2 regions of the Pseudoneobacillus rhizolycopersici genome follow, and region 2 is predicted to be linked to the other one. Evidence: predicted binding sites of a transcription regulator. Region 2 holds the regulator's gene; the other holds the start of a gene.
What was found. The regulator LexA, encoded in region 2, represses DNA repair genes until DNA is damaged. The targets are predictions, from matches to a motif close to CGAACATATGTTCG.
Positions count from the first base shown of each region.

Region 1 (7,744 bases), on a different contig from region 2:
TTACTTACCTTATAAAGCGGTGGGAGGGCAATAAATACTTTCCCTGCTTCAATTAAAGGCTTCATGTAACGATAGAAAAAGGTGAGTAATAGAACTTGGATGTGAGCTCCATCCGTATCAGCGTCTGTCATGATAATGACTTTATCATAGTTAACATCTTCAATTGTAAAATCGGCACCAACACCGCCACCGATTGTATGAATAATCGTATTAATTTCTTCATTCTTAAAAATGTCTGATAGCTTGGCCTTTTCAGTATTAATGACTTTCCCTCGCAGTGGAAGAACTGCTTGAAAACGACGATCACGACCTTGCTTTGCCGAGCCTCCCGCTGAGTCGCCCTCCACAAGGTACAGTTCATTTTTCTGTGGATTGCGTGATTGTGCAGGTGTTAATTTGCCAGATAACAAAGCATCAGAACGCTTTCGTTTTTTATCACTGCGTGCTTCCTCCCGGGCTTTCCGTGCCGCTTCTCTTGCTTGATAGGCCTTAATCGATTTTTTTATTAGTAATGAGCTGATGTCTGGATTTTCTTCTAGGAAATACGAAAGTTGTTCGGAGACCACTGCATCTACAGCAGATCTTGCTTCACTTGTCCCTAGCTTTCCTTTCGTTTGCCCTTCGAACTGGAGCATTTCTTCTGGTATACGTACCGATATGACAGCTGATAATCCTTCACGGATATCGGAACCATCGAGGTTTTTATCCTTTTCTTTTAAAAGGGCTACTTTTCTGGCATATTCATTAAAGATTCTTGTAAGCGCCGTTTTAGCACCAACTTCATGGGTTCCACCATCCTTCGTACGGACATTATTGACAAAGGAGAGAACATTTTCTGAATAACCGTCATTAAATTGAAACGCAAAATCTACTTCAATCCCATTTTGTGCTCCCTCAAAACTTACCACAGGATGAAGGACATCCTTTTCCTCATTCAAGTATTGCACAAATGCTTCAATTCCATTTTGATAATGGAAGACATCTTGAACACCATTTCGTTCATCAATAATTTCGATTTTCAAACCTTTTAGAAGAAACGCAGATTCTCTTAATCGTTCGCAAAGGGTTTCGTAATTATAGGTGGTGGATGAAAAAATGAGAGGGTCGGGTTTAAAATGAATCGTCGTCCCGGTTTGATTGGTCTTTCCGAGTTTTTCTAATGTGGTTACAGGTCTTCCACCATTTTCGAAGCGTTGCTCATATATAAAGCCGTCTCGTTTGATCGTTACCGTTAGCCTTTCAGATAATGCATTTACTACAGAAGCACCAACACCATGTAAACCACCACTTGTTTTATAACCACCTTGTCCGAATTTTCCACCTGCGTGAAGAATGGTGAAAATAACCTCTGGAGTTGGCTTACCCGTCTTATGCATACCTGTAGGCATACCACGACCGCGGTCGATAACCGTAATGGAATTGTCCTTATGTATTTTAACAGTGATATGTTCACCAAATCCTCCCAGTGCCTCGTCGACTGCATTGTCCACAATTTCATAAACTAGATGATGAAGTCCACGGCTATCCGTACTGCCGATATACATACCCGGTCGTTTTCGGACAGCTTCCAGACCTTCTAGAACCTGTATGGCATCATCGTTGTAATCAAAGGCTTGGTCTGCTTTTGCCACAATTATACCCCTTTCACTTTTGAAGCTTTTCTCTATCTATAAAGAATGACTCTATAATTACTTCTCGTTATACTTCGTTTTAGTATTCGAGAGTTACTTGGCTAATTCCTTTAAAATTAAAAAAATCCTTACAGGAACAATCGTTCGTCATTTTTATCTTACCATAGTTTGATAAACGGTCTACCGTTAATTTTAGCGATTTATCCAAATTTCGCAAATCATATTTTCGATAATTACCCGAAAGTCATGTTGTTAAAAACAAAAACATAGGTATTTTTACCTATGTTTTTTACTAATAATGCTATTTTGTCAATGCGTGTTCTACCTTAATACAACGGTCCATGACAACTGTATAGCCTTTTTCTGATAGAAATTGATAGGCATCTTCATTTTCTAAACCTTGCTGAGCCCAAAATACATCAGCGTCAATTTCGGTAAATTCTTTTGCCACATCTAATAAATACTCAGACCGGCGGAAAACGTTAACGATATCTACATGGCCGTCAATTTCCTTTAAGGAAGCCACAGCCTTAACACCTAGTATTTCAGTTGCACTAGGGTTGACCGGAATAATTTCAAATCCTGCCTTTTGCATAGCTTCGGAAACCATATAAGAAGTCCGGTCTTTTTTATCACTTAAACCAACAACAGCAATCCGTTTTGCCTTTTTTAAAATCGCTCCTAATTCCTCACGAGAAGGATTGATCATTTCAATACACCCCTTTATCTTATCCTTTTACTTAATCTTACCTTGTTTAGGAAAATCATGACTACTATTTTGCTTATCATTTATGGGAATCAGCATTGGTATATTTTGTTTCAGTAAACTTTAATGCAGTCCAAGCAGTATCATCAGCAAAAAATCTTGACCAAGTAGCTACTCCTGCCAATTGATACTTTTCGGCAAGTTGCACCCGCTTTTTCAATGATACCTCATCCTCTAGCCAAACCTTATACGTTGTTTGCTCATCCGGAACAAAAAGCTCTGCATAATTTTGCCCTGTTGCGGTATCATACTTCGGTTGCAGTTTATTGTTTTCGAGCCATTCTTTTATTTGACCCATTGACAAGGCTTTTGATGTTACCTTCAATTGACCATTTGCGTCCGTTTCTTCCTTCCATAGCCTTGTATACAGCGGTACACCCAAAATTAATTGCTGATGAGGGACAACAGACAGAAGTTTTTCGGTGTTTTCTTCTACCCATGGCAAGCTCGCGACACTACCGGCAATTGGCGAAGAACCCCAGTGTTCGTCATAGGCCATAACAATTAAATAGTCAACAATTTTTGCTAGTTTTTCACGTTCATAAAACAATGACCAATTTTCACTTGAGGATATAAAAGTAATATCGATTGAAACAGTTAATCCCGCTTCATGGAATAAGGGTGTTGCTTCTCTTACAAACTGGGTGATTAAAGGTCCATCTTCAAGGCTAACATTTTCGATATCTAGATTAATACCGTTTAATTGATAGGCTTGGCTAAAATGAAGTAGCTGCCGAATCATTCGACTTCTAGTTTCAAAATCTTTAAACGCTAAATGGGTTAACTTTGGATCAAATGCATTTGAAAACAATCCCCAAACCTGGTATCCCCTCTTTTTTGCCCATTTCACATAGTCAAGTGACCCAAGATTGTTAATATTTCCATCCTGATCTTCTAGCTCGAACCATGTTGGTGAGACAACGTTCACACCTGGCATCTCCGGTAATTTTTTTGTGTTGGGATTTTTATTATAAACAGCTTCCCAAGTTAAATGAATTGGCCCCTTGATTGGATTAGGTTTTACGATTTTTTCTTGGTTTTCAATTGTAACTAGCTCGATGTCTCCTTGTTTAATTAAACTTTCTTTTATATATCCAGCTATACCATTTTGTTTACGTATAAGATAGAAGTCCTCCCGCTTCCCCTCGATAAAAACCGGTTCGTTGGAATCAACTTCAGCAACGTATGGGGCTTGTAATGTTGGTTTGGTTCGTAAACGGAGCTTTTCTTCATGTACGTCCTTATCCATAATGAAACCAGATTGGATTTTTTCACCATCTTGTTGTATCCAGATTCCATTTGTTTCAGGTAATGTTTGATATCGAATTGGATAATAGCTCAATAAAGAATCAATGGCAACATACATGTTGCCATTTTCCGTTTGAATCGCTGGAAAATGGAGATTGACTGGCTTTTCATTTACATAGTAGGTTAGAGATTTTGTTGGCATTTGGATTACTTTGTTTTTAGTTGTGATAATAATAGATTGAGATTTTTGATCAAAAATTAATGATTCGTCTAGAAAATCTTTGATAAAACTTACGGGAATATAAACACTGCCGTCGTTAATTAATGCGTTACCTTGCTGTTTATTTTCTAAAATGATTGGGTTATCCCCTAAGAAATAATTTCGTTTTTCTTTTGAAGCAAATGGATATAAGAATAGGATGATGGCTGAACTAATAAGTAAAATAATCACTATTAGGCCAACGATGATCGATTTGGCTGAAATCGATTTTTTTTGAGAATATTCTAGTTGCGACATAACGGTCCCTCCTTACTAGTATCGTACATTAAAACCTACAAACAAACACGAACTTTTGTCTGGTAATCAATCTAATGTAGATATTCAATAGTATTTAGTGATACAATTATAGGACGAATTTTAAATTTAAGGGGTAAGCCTTCATGAACATTATGGATGTTGTTGTTATCGTACTAGCCTATTTATTGGGTTCAATCCCTTCTGGCTTAATTATCGGAAAAGTTTTTTATGGGGTAGATATTCGCGAACACGGAAGTGGAAACCTAGGTGGAACAAATACGTTCCGAACCTTAGGGGTTAAAGCAGGTATGGCTGTAACCATTGCAGATATCTTAAAAGGAACCCTTGCTGCGGCTTTACCATTTCTTTTTGGACTTGAATTACATGCCCTTTTAGTGGGAATTTTCGCAGTCGTTGGGCATATGTATCCTCTGTTTGCTAATTTTAGAGGCGGGAAAGCTGTTGCCACATCAGGCGGTGTCCTTTTATTCTATGCACCCTTGATGTTTGTCATTATTTTTGTGATTTTCTTTATTTCTTTGTATTTAACAAAATATGTTTCGTTATCATCCGCATTAGCTGCGATTGCTGCCTTTATCTATTCGATCGTTATCTGGGACAAACCACTCATTATCGTCGTATCAATCCTAGCGTTTTTCGTTATCTATAGGCATCGAGCAAACTTTAAACGCATCTTAAATAAGACTGAGCCGAAAATAAAATGGATGTAAAACGAAAATCAAAAGCGGCTATTCGTTGCAGATAGACATTAATGTTTTCTTACACAGCAGAGTGATCTGCTGTATTTTTTTTGTAATGGGAAAATTTTTGTCATTTTTTTTGTTTTTTTGTCATTTTTGTTTTTCATAGAAATATAATAAAATAGGTTTAGTGTTATTTCCTATATTTGTAAAATATACAGAACCTAATAATTAAGTAAAGGATGTTTTCATATATGAGAAACCAAGATTGTTCTTTTGAACAATATCAACAAATCGAAAAAATATTGGACCAAATTACAACTAAGTTTTCCTTATTCCAGCAGGAAATTCAAAACAACAAACAATACATTAATGAAACGGTGGAACAGATCCAGCAAGCAACCATTACAAATCAACACTATCAAACAATCGATAAACTAGCGGCTGGACTTGCCCATGAAATCCGGAATCCCCTAACAACGGTTGGAGGATTCATCCAGCTTTTGAAACCTTATCTAAAAGAAATTGGTAAAGAACAATATGCAGATATTGCCTTGGATGAATTAAAACGAGCAAATAGAATCATTTATCAATTTTTAAATGAGTCTAAACCAGCCAAGGAGACAACGAAACCAATTTCTTTAAATAAGCTTGTAGAGGATCTTTCAATCTTATTCGAAAGTGAAGCGATTCTGAAAAATGTCGAAATCATAACAAATGTAAGTGATGTAGAAATAGAGATTATCGGAAACGAAGTCCAACTAAAACAAGTGCTAGTTAATCTTTTAAAAAATGCTATGGAAGCAATTGATGCAAAAAAAGAACAACTACCTGGATGGATTAGATTACATACTCGAGCCTATCAAAATAAAGCCTTATTCGTCATAGAGGATAACGGTTGTGGTATGAATGATGAGACAAAGCAAAACCTATTTCTTCCCTTTCATACAACTAAAGAAGCTGGTACAGGTATTGGGTTAAGCCTCTGCAAAAAAATCATCGAAGATCACAATGGTTCGATATCGGTTATCAGTACAGAGGGACATGGGACGATTTTTCAGATTGATTTTCCGAAAATAAATTAGGATAATTTTCAGTATTTTGTCAAAAAAGAATGGCAAATGAACTCCTTTTCTGAAGTAAAATGAGATTAGAAACCGTTTTCACTATCCTAAAGGAGCATAAATGCTATGGGGAAAATAAAGACTAAGGATGATTTTATTTTTTCAATCAATACAGGAGAAGAATTGTCAAATGAGGAATTTAAAGTGGAGTTGTTTGAATATAATCAGGATCTAGCTTGTGATGGCCAACCCATAAAAATAATGAATAATTTTGATGATTTAATTCGTTTTATAGAAGAAAAAGAAGAATAACGCTAATGAAGCGGATTCTTTTTAAGGAATCCGTTTAATATTTTTCTCTCTACTATTATAATGATTCTGTAAGAATTTAACTTTAGAGGAGAAATAGATGAAAAAGAATTCGGTATGGTTTTCACTCATTTTTATTTCGGTAGTTTTAATTGGTTCTGCTACCTTGGTTACAAATTTTTATTTAGAAACAAAAGAGGAAACTGTTTATCAAACCTCAAATCATCAAGAACGGGAGGTTTTTTTAAACGGAAAAGAAATAACAACAAAGCTCACTTTGGGTGGTATTGGTGATATTTTGATTCATGATTGGGTTTACGAGGATGCTTATTCACCGAGTGGGTATGATTTTAAGCCGATGTTTAAAAAGGTTAAAGGCATATTGCAGCGTCCAGATGTATTGCTTGCCAACCAAGAAACGGTTTTAGGTGGCGTAGAGATGGGTCTCTCCAGCTATCCAACCTTTAATAGCCCACAGGAGGTTGGTGATGCACTAATCGATGCTGGGGTAGATATTGTCTCAACTGCTAATAATCATTCCCTTGATAAGGGTGAAAAAGGAATTCTTAACTCGATTGCATACTATGAAAAAGTCGGTTTACCTTATGTTGGCTTTTTTAAGGATAAACAGGATCAAGATAGGTTAAGAATCATCCAAAAAAATGGTGTGAAATTAGCCTTCTTATCATACTCCTATGGTACAAATGGGATTCCTGTCCCAAAGGGGAAGGATTATTTAGTAAATTTAATTGATCAAGATAAAATGAAGGCTGAAATACATCGAGCAAGAGCTGAAGCGGATGTAGTGGTTATGAGCCTTCATTGGGGAAATGAATACCAACGAATTCCGACTGATGCCCAGCAACTGTTAGCGCAATTTCTGGTGGATGAAGGGGTTGATGTGATTTTTGGCCATCATCCACATGTGTTGCAGCCCATGAATATGCTAAAGTCTAAAGATAATCGGCAGGCTTTTGTCGTTTATTCATTGGGAAATTTCATCTCAGGTCAAATGAGAGACTACAAGGATATTGGTGGTCTAGCAACGATCGAGATAACGAAAAAAGTATCTCCTGAAGGGACAAGTATTACCATTTCAAATCCTGGTTTTATTCCAACCTATGTATCGAATAAGAATTTATCGCAATATCGAGTAGTTCCTTTACAGGATGCAGGGACAGTTGGTTTAAAGAACGCACAAAAAAGCTATCAGGAAATCATGGATCATATGAATCAGTGGCTCCAATAATATTGAAAACGATCACTTTTTATGAAAGTGATCGTTTGCGTTTAGTTCCCAAATATGTTCTGTAAGACCTTCTTTAAGAAGGATTTCTTTTTGCTTTACACCAATTAGATCAAAATGGGAATAACCATCTTTGCGATGATGAATCCAATTTGGTTGGAGCTGATGCTTTCTACCCCATTCAGCTAGCTTTCCTAAATCTGCACATCCAACTTTCGTGACAGTGTTATAACCGGGGAATCGTGAATCTAGCCAATAATGT
Region 1 is NZ_JBTOOE010000001.1:240,366-248,109, reverse strand. Features, by position in the region: gene parE (DNA topoisomerase IV subunit B) at 1-1,631, opposite strand, end outside; gene ACX9YW_RS01325 (CoA-binding protein) at 1,933-2,346, opposite strand; gene ACX9YW_RS01320 (glycosyl hydrolase family 18 protein) at 2,417-4,162, opposite strand; gene plsY (glycerol-3-phosphate 1-O-acyltransferase PlsY) at 4,306-4,893, shown strand; gene ACX9YW_RS01310 (ATP-binding protein) at 5,118-5,948, shown strand; gene ACX9YW_RS01305 (hypothetical protein) at 6,054-6,239, shown strand; gene ACX9YW_RS01300 (CapA family protein) at 6,337-7,485, shown strand; gene ACX9YW_RS01295 (hypothetical protein) at 7,498-7,744, opposite strand, start outside.
Region 1: a site for LexA is predicted at 1,765-1,778, ahead of parE (DNA topoisomerase IV subunit B). Genes of this name have one in related genera too.

Region 2 (7,744 bases):
CCTTATTTAGAAATGGTGAAAATGCATTCTATGATCCAAATGGTGAAATTCAAATGAGTGATACAGCCCGTCAGTTTATTGCAGGGGTGCTTGCCCATGCACAAGGATTTACGGCTGTAACAAATCCAACTGTCAATTCCTTTAAACGTCTTGTTCCTGGTTACGAAGCTCCATGTTATGTGGCATGGTCATCTCAAAACCGTTCGCCGCTTGTTCGTATTCCGGCATCCCGTGGAATGAGTACTCGTATTGAAGTTAGAAGTGTAGACCCAGCAGCAAATCCTTATCTAGCAATGGCAGTTCTTTTAAAAGCAGGGTTAGATGGTATTAAAAATAAAATGACTCCACCACAAGCAGTTGATCGTAATATTTATGTGATGACAAAAGAAGAACGCATGGAAGAAGGTATTGGAGATCTTCCATCATCACTTTTAGAAGCGCTCATTCAGCTGAAAAACGACGAAATCATCACTTCAGCGCTTGGTCATCATATACTCGAACACTTTATCGAAGCGAAAGAAATCGAATGGGATATTTTCCGTACCACTGTTCATCAATGGGAACGCGATCAGTATATGACAATGTATTAAAAAAGCGATCGAGGCTTGATGACCTCGAGCTGGTAGCGTTTGTAGCTAAATAGGAATAAAAAAAGGCCTCTAACCAATATGGTTAAGAGGCCTTTATCATTAATGGATGTTTCGGTAAACTCCAATAACTTTCCCTAAAATGGAAACGTTTTGCAATATGATTGGTTCTAATGAAGAGTTTTCTGGTTGTAATCGAAAATGATCCTTCTCTTTAAAGAATCTTTTTACTGTAGCTTCGTCTTCATCAGTCATAGCAACAACAATCTCACCATTATTTGCTGTTCTTTGTTGCTTTACGACTACATAGTCTCCGTCCAAAATTCCAGCCTCAATCATACTATCACCCATAATTTCAAGCATAAAAATATGGTCATCTGAAGAACCAAAACTAGCTGGCAGAGGAAAATATTCTTCGACATTTTCAATTGCTGTAATCGGTAATCCGGCAGTAACTTTTCCGATAATCGGAACGTTAATGACATTATGTGTTGGTAACGGAGAACTAGATTCATCTAAAATTTCTATTGCTCTAGGCTTCGTTGGATCGCGTCTAATTAATCCTTTTGATTCCAATCTGTTTAAATGCCCGTGAACAGTTGAACTGGAAGCAAGTCCAACAGCTTCACCAATTTCTCTAACGGAAGGTGGGTAACCTTTGGCGCGAACTTCTTCTTTAATAAATTCCAATATATCCTGCTGGCGTTTTGATATTTTTGTCATGTTTACGCACCTCTATTAATTTGTTAGATCTAGTATAGCATGTTTTTCCATCTGATACAAACATAAGTTCGTTAAAGTGTTGACAACAAACAAATGTTCGTTTTATAATAAAATCAATAAATAAGAACATATATTCGATAGAGGTGTTTGAAGATGAAAAAACTATTGGTAACTAATTCATATACTATTTTGTTATTGCTTGCGTTTTGTATTACTGGATTCTTTTTGGGAACTGATACTGAAATCAAACAAGAGGATTTTTTAAGTGTTACAATTGTTCCGGGGGATACTGTTTGGGAGCTCGCAGAACAATATTCAGACAAGAGTGGACTTTCCAAAAAGAGATTTATCAATTGGGTTTTAACACAAAATGAAATTAGTGAAACGGAATTAATTCCAGGGGAAGATATTATTTTACCTGTCAAGAATCATTTATCTGATTACAAAACTGAATTAGCTAGTGCAACAGGAGAATAAACGTGAAAGCAATTATCTATTGTCGAGTCAGCACGAAAAAAGAAAGTCAAGAAAGTTCTTTAAAAAGGCAAGAAGAAGAATTAGTTAGACTTGCTGAAAGTCAAAATTTACAAGTTGTAAATATTATTAAGGAGCAAGCAAGTGGTTATGAAATTGATAGAGATGGAATACTGGAAGTTTTGCAATTAATCTCGGAAGAAAATATTCAATTTTTATTGATTCAAGACGAAACAAGACTAGGAAGGGGAAATACCAAAATTGCCCTGCTTTATCACCTTCAAAAAGCTGGTATAAAAATATGTACTATTTCACAGCATGGAGAATTACAATTATCAGAAGCTGATTCAATGATCCTGCAAATCGTCAGTATCGTGGAAGAGTTTCAAAGAAAAGTCCATAATACTAAAATTAAACGGGGGATGAAACGAGCTGTTCTTAATGGATATCAACCCCAAAAAAACTTAAAAAATATTGATGCTTCCCCTGGTCGCGAAAAGAAAGATGTTCCGATTGAAAAAATCGTTCATTTACGCAATAACAAATTGACCTTTTCAGAAATCGCCGCCACTTTACGAGGGTTTGGCTATGATGTATCTAAAGCAACAGTCCATCGCCGGTATTTAGAGTACATAGATTCATTGAAACAGTAGACCTTTTGCCTTGTCAAAAGGTCTATTTTTTAGTAGTATCAACTAGTAATTCCAAGTTCAAGGGCATTAAAATGGAATTTTTATTATAAAGAAAGTAGGGTTTGCTCATGCTGCCTAAGGAAAAACTAAATCGAATTAATGAATTGGCAAAAAAGGCAAAAACAACTGGGCTTTCAGAACAAGAAGCAAAAGAACAGTCTAGATTGCGTCGAGAATATCTTGAAGTGTTTCGCTCTTCGATGCTTAATACCATAACAAATGTTAAAATTATTGATCCAAAAGGAGAAGATGTTACTCCAGAAAAAATTAAAAACCTGAAGACTAAAAAGCCATTACATTAAGAAAAAATTTCTACCTTAGAAGGGGGCTAACTTCTTCTAAGATACATAAATTGAAAGAGATTGTGTCAAATTATTAACAAAGTGAAATTTTTTAGGATGCTGCCTTATCTAAAGGTTGTATTAAATTAATAGACAAATTAATATTAAAATGGAAATCCCTAGCAACACTTAGGGATACTTTACCTTGAAAGGGATGTAAATCATGATTGAAAAAATTGATGACTTATCCATTGCCTCAATAAGAACCTTATCGATTGATGCGATTGAAAAAGCAAACTCGGGACATCCAGGTATGCCGATGGGGGCTGCGCCTATGGCGTACACACTTTGGACACGTTTTATGAATCATAATCCAAAAAATCCAACTTGGTTCAACCGTGACCGCTTTGTCCTTTCAGCAGGCCATGGATCCATGTTGCTTTATAGTTTATTGCATTTATCTGGTTATGATTTATCCATGGATGATATCAAATCTTTCCGTCAATGGGGGAGTAAAACGCCAGGACATCCGGAATTTGGACATACAGCTGGTGTAGAAGCCACAACTGGTCCTTTAGGTCAAGGTATTGCAATGGCTGTAGGAATGGCGATGGCTGAGCGTCACGTAGCAGCCGTATATAATAAGGAAAACTTTGAATTAATCAATCATTATACATACAGTATATGCGGTGATGGAGATTTAATGGAAGGCGTATCGGCTGAATCAGCTTCCTTAGCAGGTCATCTGCAATTAGGTAGACTTATCGTCCTTTATGATTCAAATGACATTTCACTAGACGGTGATTTGTCTCAATCATTTTCAGAAAGTGTGGCTGACCGTTTCAAGGCTTACGGCTGGCAGTACTTAAGGGTAGATAATGGAAATAATCTAGAAGAGATTGCTAACGCAATTGAGGAAGCCAAGCAAGACTTAAATCGCCCTACGTTAATTGAAGTAAAAACTGTTATCGGTTATGGTTCACCGAATATGGCTGGTAAATCTGATGTCCATGGGGCTCCACTTGGTGCAGACGAATTAAAATTAACAAAAGAGGCGTATAAATGGACTTTTGATCAAGATTTCCATGTTCCGCAAGAAGTCTATCATCACTTTACCAAAATGGTCATTGAAAATGGTGAAGAGAAAGAAAGTAAGTGGAACGATCTCTTTAGACAATATAAAAACGAGTACCCTGATTTAGCATCGCAGTTGGAGAGAGCGGTAACCAATCAACTTCCGGAAGGTTGGGATAAGGATATTCCTGTTTATAATGAAGGTAAAAGTTTAGCAAGTAGAGCTTCATCAGCCGAAGTAATAAACGGAATTGCGAAAAATCTACCAACTTTCTTTGGGGGATCGGCTGACTTAGCTGGTTCTAATAAAACAACAATTAAAGGTTCCGCTGACTTTTTGCCAAGTTCTTTTGAAGGTAGAAACATTTGGTTTGGAGTCCGTGAATTTGCCATGGGGGCAGCATTAAATGGAATGGCTTTACATGGTGGCCTAAAAGTATTCGGCGGTACGTTCTTTGTATTCTCCGATTATTTACGTCCAGCGATTCGCCTTGCTGCATTAATGGGTCTTCCGGTAACTTATGTTTTCACCCATGATAGTATTGCTGTAGGTGAAGATGGACCAACACACGAACCAGTCGAACAATTAGCCGCTTTAAGAGCGATGCCTAACCTTTCGATTATTCGCCCTGCCGATGGAAATGAAACAGCAGCTGCCTGGAAACTAGCGGTGGAATCGACGAATAAGCCAACAGCATTAGTATTAACAAGACAAAATCTTCCTACATTACCGGGTACATCAGAAAAAGCATATGAGGGAGTTTCAAAAGGTGCTTATGTGATTTCCCCTGCATCTAAAGAAGCACCAGATGCGTTAATTTTGGCTACTGGTTCAGAGGTAAGTTTAGCAGTTGAAGCGCAAAAAGCTCTGCTGAACGAAGGAATTGATGTTTCAGTGGTCAGTATGCCATCTTGGGACCGCTTTGAAACTCAATCAAAAGAATACAAAGAAAGCATTCTACCTAAGTCTGTTAAGAAACGACTAGGTATTGAAATGGGAGCATCACTTGGATGGCATAAATACACAGGTGATGAAGGTGATGTTTTAGCCATAGACACATTCGGTGCATCCGCCCCAGGTGAAATTATCATGAAGGAATATGGTTTCTCAGTAGAAAACGTTGTTTCACGAGTAAAATCATTATTATGATAATGGAAAAAAGCGAACTAGATTCTCTAGTTCGCTTTTTGTATAAAAGTAACCTGTTCTTTAAACAAGTAAATTGTCAATATTATTAAAATAAAGCTGCCGCGGTCTATTTCCACCTGAACGTTTTAAATCTTAAACGACGTTAGCCCTACCTCTCTAACATCCTTACGGCTCCGAAGCCGATCCAGTGTGAATAAGTCCTTACAAAAAACAATCGTAGAATGCCAATTTATTTACTTCATCTTCAACAAGTTACTTCAATATGCGAAGAGAAACATATTATATCAACTGGATGAATGTTTGTCAATTAAGATAATAAAATTTAATAAAAGGAATGAATCGACAAAACTAGTCATTTTTTTTTACATCTTCAGACAAACCTTTTTATCTTCATTATTTATAATAGGAAAAAGGGGCTTGTCCAAGAGGAGTGATCACAAGTGAGAGTGTATCAGCTTTACTTGATAGAAGATGAATTCGCGAATCATTATTTTGGTAGGGAGCGAATATTTTTTGATTTATTTTCAGAGGAGAAGCATTCTTACGGAGAATTAAAAAAGATAATTCAAAAGCAAATCCGATATATTACAAAACCGATTCCATCCTTACGAATTCATCAGGTATTAAACCAACAGCTAGCCAAACTCAAGGGGTATATTGCTGAAAATGGAGTTTACAGAGTCGAATTAGTTGGTAGGACTAGTGTTGCGACGCTATCGATTCGAGATGGGTACTTGCTTGTCCAGGCAGAGGGAAACTATGAGGCGGAGGCCGTTTTTTTTGAGGTTTTAAGAAAATGTGAAGCTTCCTTCTTAGCGATTGATATCGATCATGTGCGCTACGGATGGCTAAAGCCGATTAAGGAAAGAAAATTTGTCTAATTGAAATGAAATATTGTATAATAACGTGTGATTTGCTAGACTGTATTTGGTAGACAACATGAAGGAGGAAGTTTTATGTTTTATTACATTCTAGTTGGTATACTATGCTTACTAGCTGGTGTAGCACTAGGATTTTTCATAGCTCGTCGTTACATGATGAACTATTTAAAGAAAAATCCACCGATTAATGAGCAAATGTTAAAAGTAATGATGATGCAAATGGGTCAAAAACCATCCCAGAAAAAAATCAATCAAATGATGCAGGCAATGAACAAGCAATCATCAAAATAATTAATATTTCCAAAAGCACTCATTTCAAAATGGGTGCTTTTTTATTTAGAAACTCGAACAAAAAATCTTCCTTATTTTAAGAATATTTGTTAAACTAATTGAATGCATGGAGTTAAGATTTGGAGGAAGTTAAGTTATGAAAGTATTTCTTGATTTAATGTGGTATTTTAAACAGGAAAAGAAGGCTTATATCACAGGTATTGCTATTTTAATGTTTGTCGCGCTGTTGCAACTAGTTCCGCCCAAAATTATCGGTTTAACAGTAGACCAAATCAAAGATGGCAGTATTACCAAAAGTGGGTTAGTTCAAAACATATTCTTTTTACTATTAGCAGGACTTTCCATGTATGTGCTTCGTTATTTCTGGCGAATTATGATTTTTGGATCGTCTGTCAAGCTTTCGAAATTATTACGAAACAAACTTTATCAACACTTTACGAGTATGTCGCAATCCTTTTATCAAAGAAAAAGGGTTGGTGATTTAATGGCACATGCAACCAATGATATTTCGGCTGTCCAGCAAACGGCAGGTTCCGGTGTTTTAACATTTGTCGATTCACTTGCAACGGGAGGATTTGTCATTCTTGCGATGGCCTTTACAATTAGCTGGAAACTAACGCTTATCGCCTTGATTCCATTGCCGTTTATGGCGCTGCTAACCAATTGGTATGGAACTTTGCTGCATAAACGATTCCACAGCGCGCAGGAGGCATTTTCATCTTTAAATGATAAGACACAAGAAAGTATTAGTGGCATTAAGGTCATCAAAACCTTTGGTCAAGAAAAAGAGGATATCGAAGATTTTGAAAGTTTATCCGAGGATGTCGTCCAAAAAAATGTAAGTGTCGCTAAAGTTGATTCTTTATTTGATCCAACGATTTCGATTATTGTCGGAATATCCTTTTTCCTATCATTATCTTTTGGTGCGAAATTTGTCATTGAGGGTAGATTAACAATTGGCCAATTGGTGTCCTTTACTTCCTATTTAGGGTTATTGATTTGGCCAATGTTAGCGTTTGGTTGGTTATTTAACATCGTTGAACGCGGTCGCGCTTCATATGACCGAATCCAGGGGTTATTAGCTGAGAAAATTGAAATGCCTGATATACCTAATGCGATTGAAACTGTTCCTTCTGGTGATATCCAATATGCCATTGAATCTTTCGCATATCCTAATGAAACAAAACCAGTCCTACAAGACATCTTTTTTGCGATAGGGCAGGGGCAGACATTAGGTATCGTCGGGAAAACTGGAGCAGGTAAAACCACTTTATTAAAATTATTAATTCGAGAATTTGAAGGATATAAGGGTCAGATTTATTTTGGTGGGGAATCTCTGGATCAATACAAAATGGAGTCACTTCGTGAAGCGATTGGATACGTTCCTCAAGATCATTTCTTGTTTTCTGCAACGATTGCAGAAAATATTGCTTTTACGAATCCATTTGTTTCACAAGACGAAATTGAACATGCTGCTAAAACAGCTCATATTCATCAAGACATTTTACAGTTAACCGATGGATATTCAACAGTTGTTGGGGAAAGAGGAGTTTCCCTATCAGGTGGACAAAAACAAAGAATTTCGATTGCA
Region 2 is NZ_JBTOOE010000006.1:212,276-220,019, reverse strand. Features, by position in the region: gene glnA (type I glutamate--ammonia ligase) at 1-590, shown strand, start outside; gene lexA (transcriptional repressor LexA) at 690-1,310, opposite strand; gene yneA (cell division suppressor protein YneA) at 1,464-1,787, shown strand; gene ACX9YW_RS09230 (YneB family resolvase-like protein) at 1,790-2,437, shown strand; gene ACX9YW_RS09225 (DUF896 domain-containing protein) at 2,545-2,778, shown strand; gene tkt (transketolase) at 2,981-4,981, shown strand; gene sirA (sporulation inhibitor of replication protein SirA) at 5,422-5,862, shown strand; gene ACX9YW_RS09210 (YneF family protein) at 5,938-6,153, shown strand; gene ACX9YW_RS09205 (ABC transporter transmembrane domain-containing protein) at 6,290-7,744, shown strand, end outside.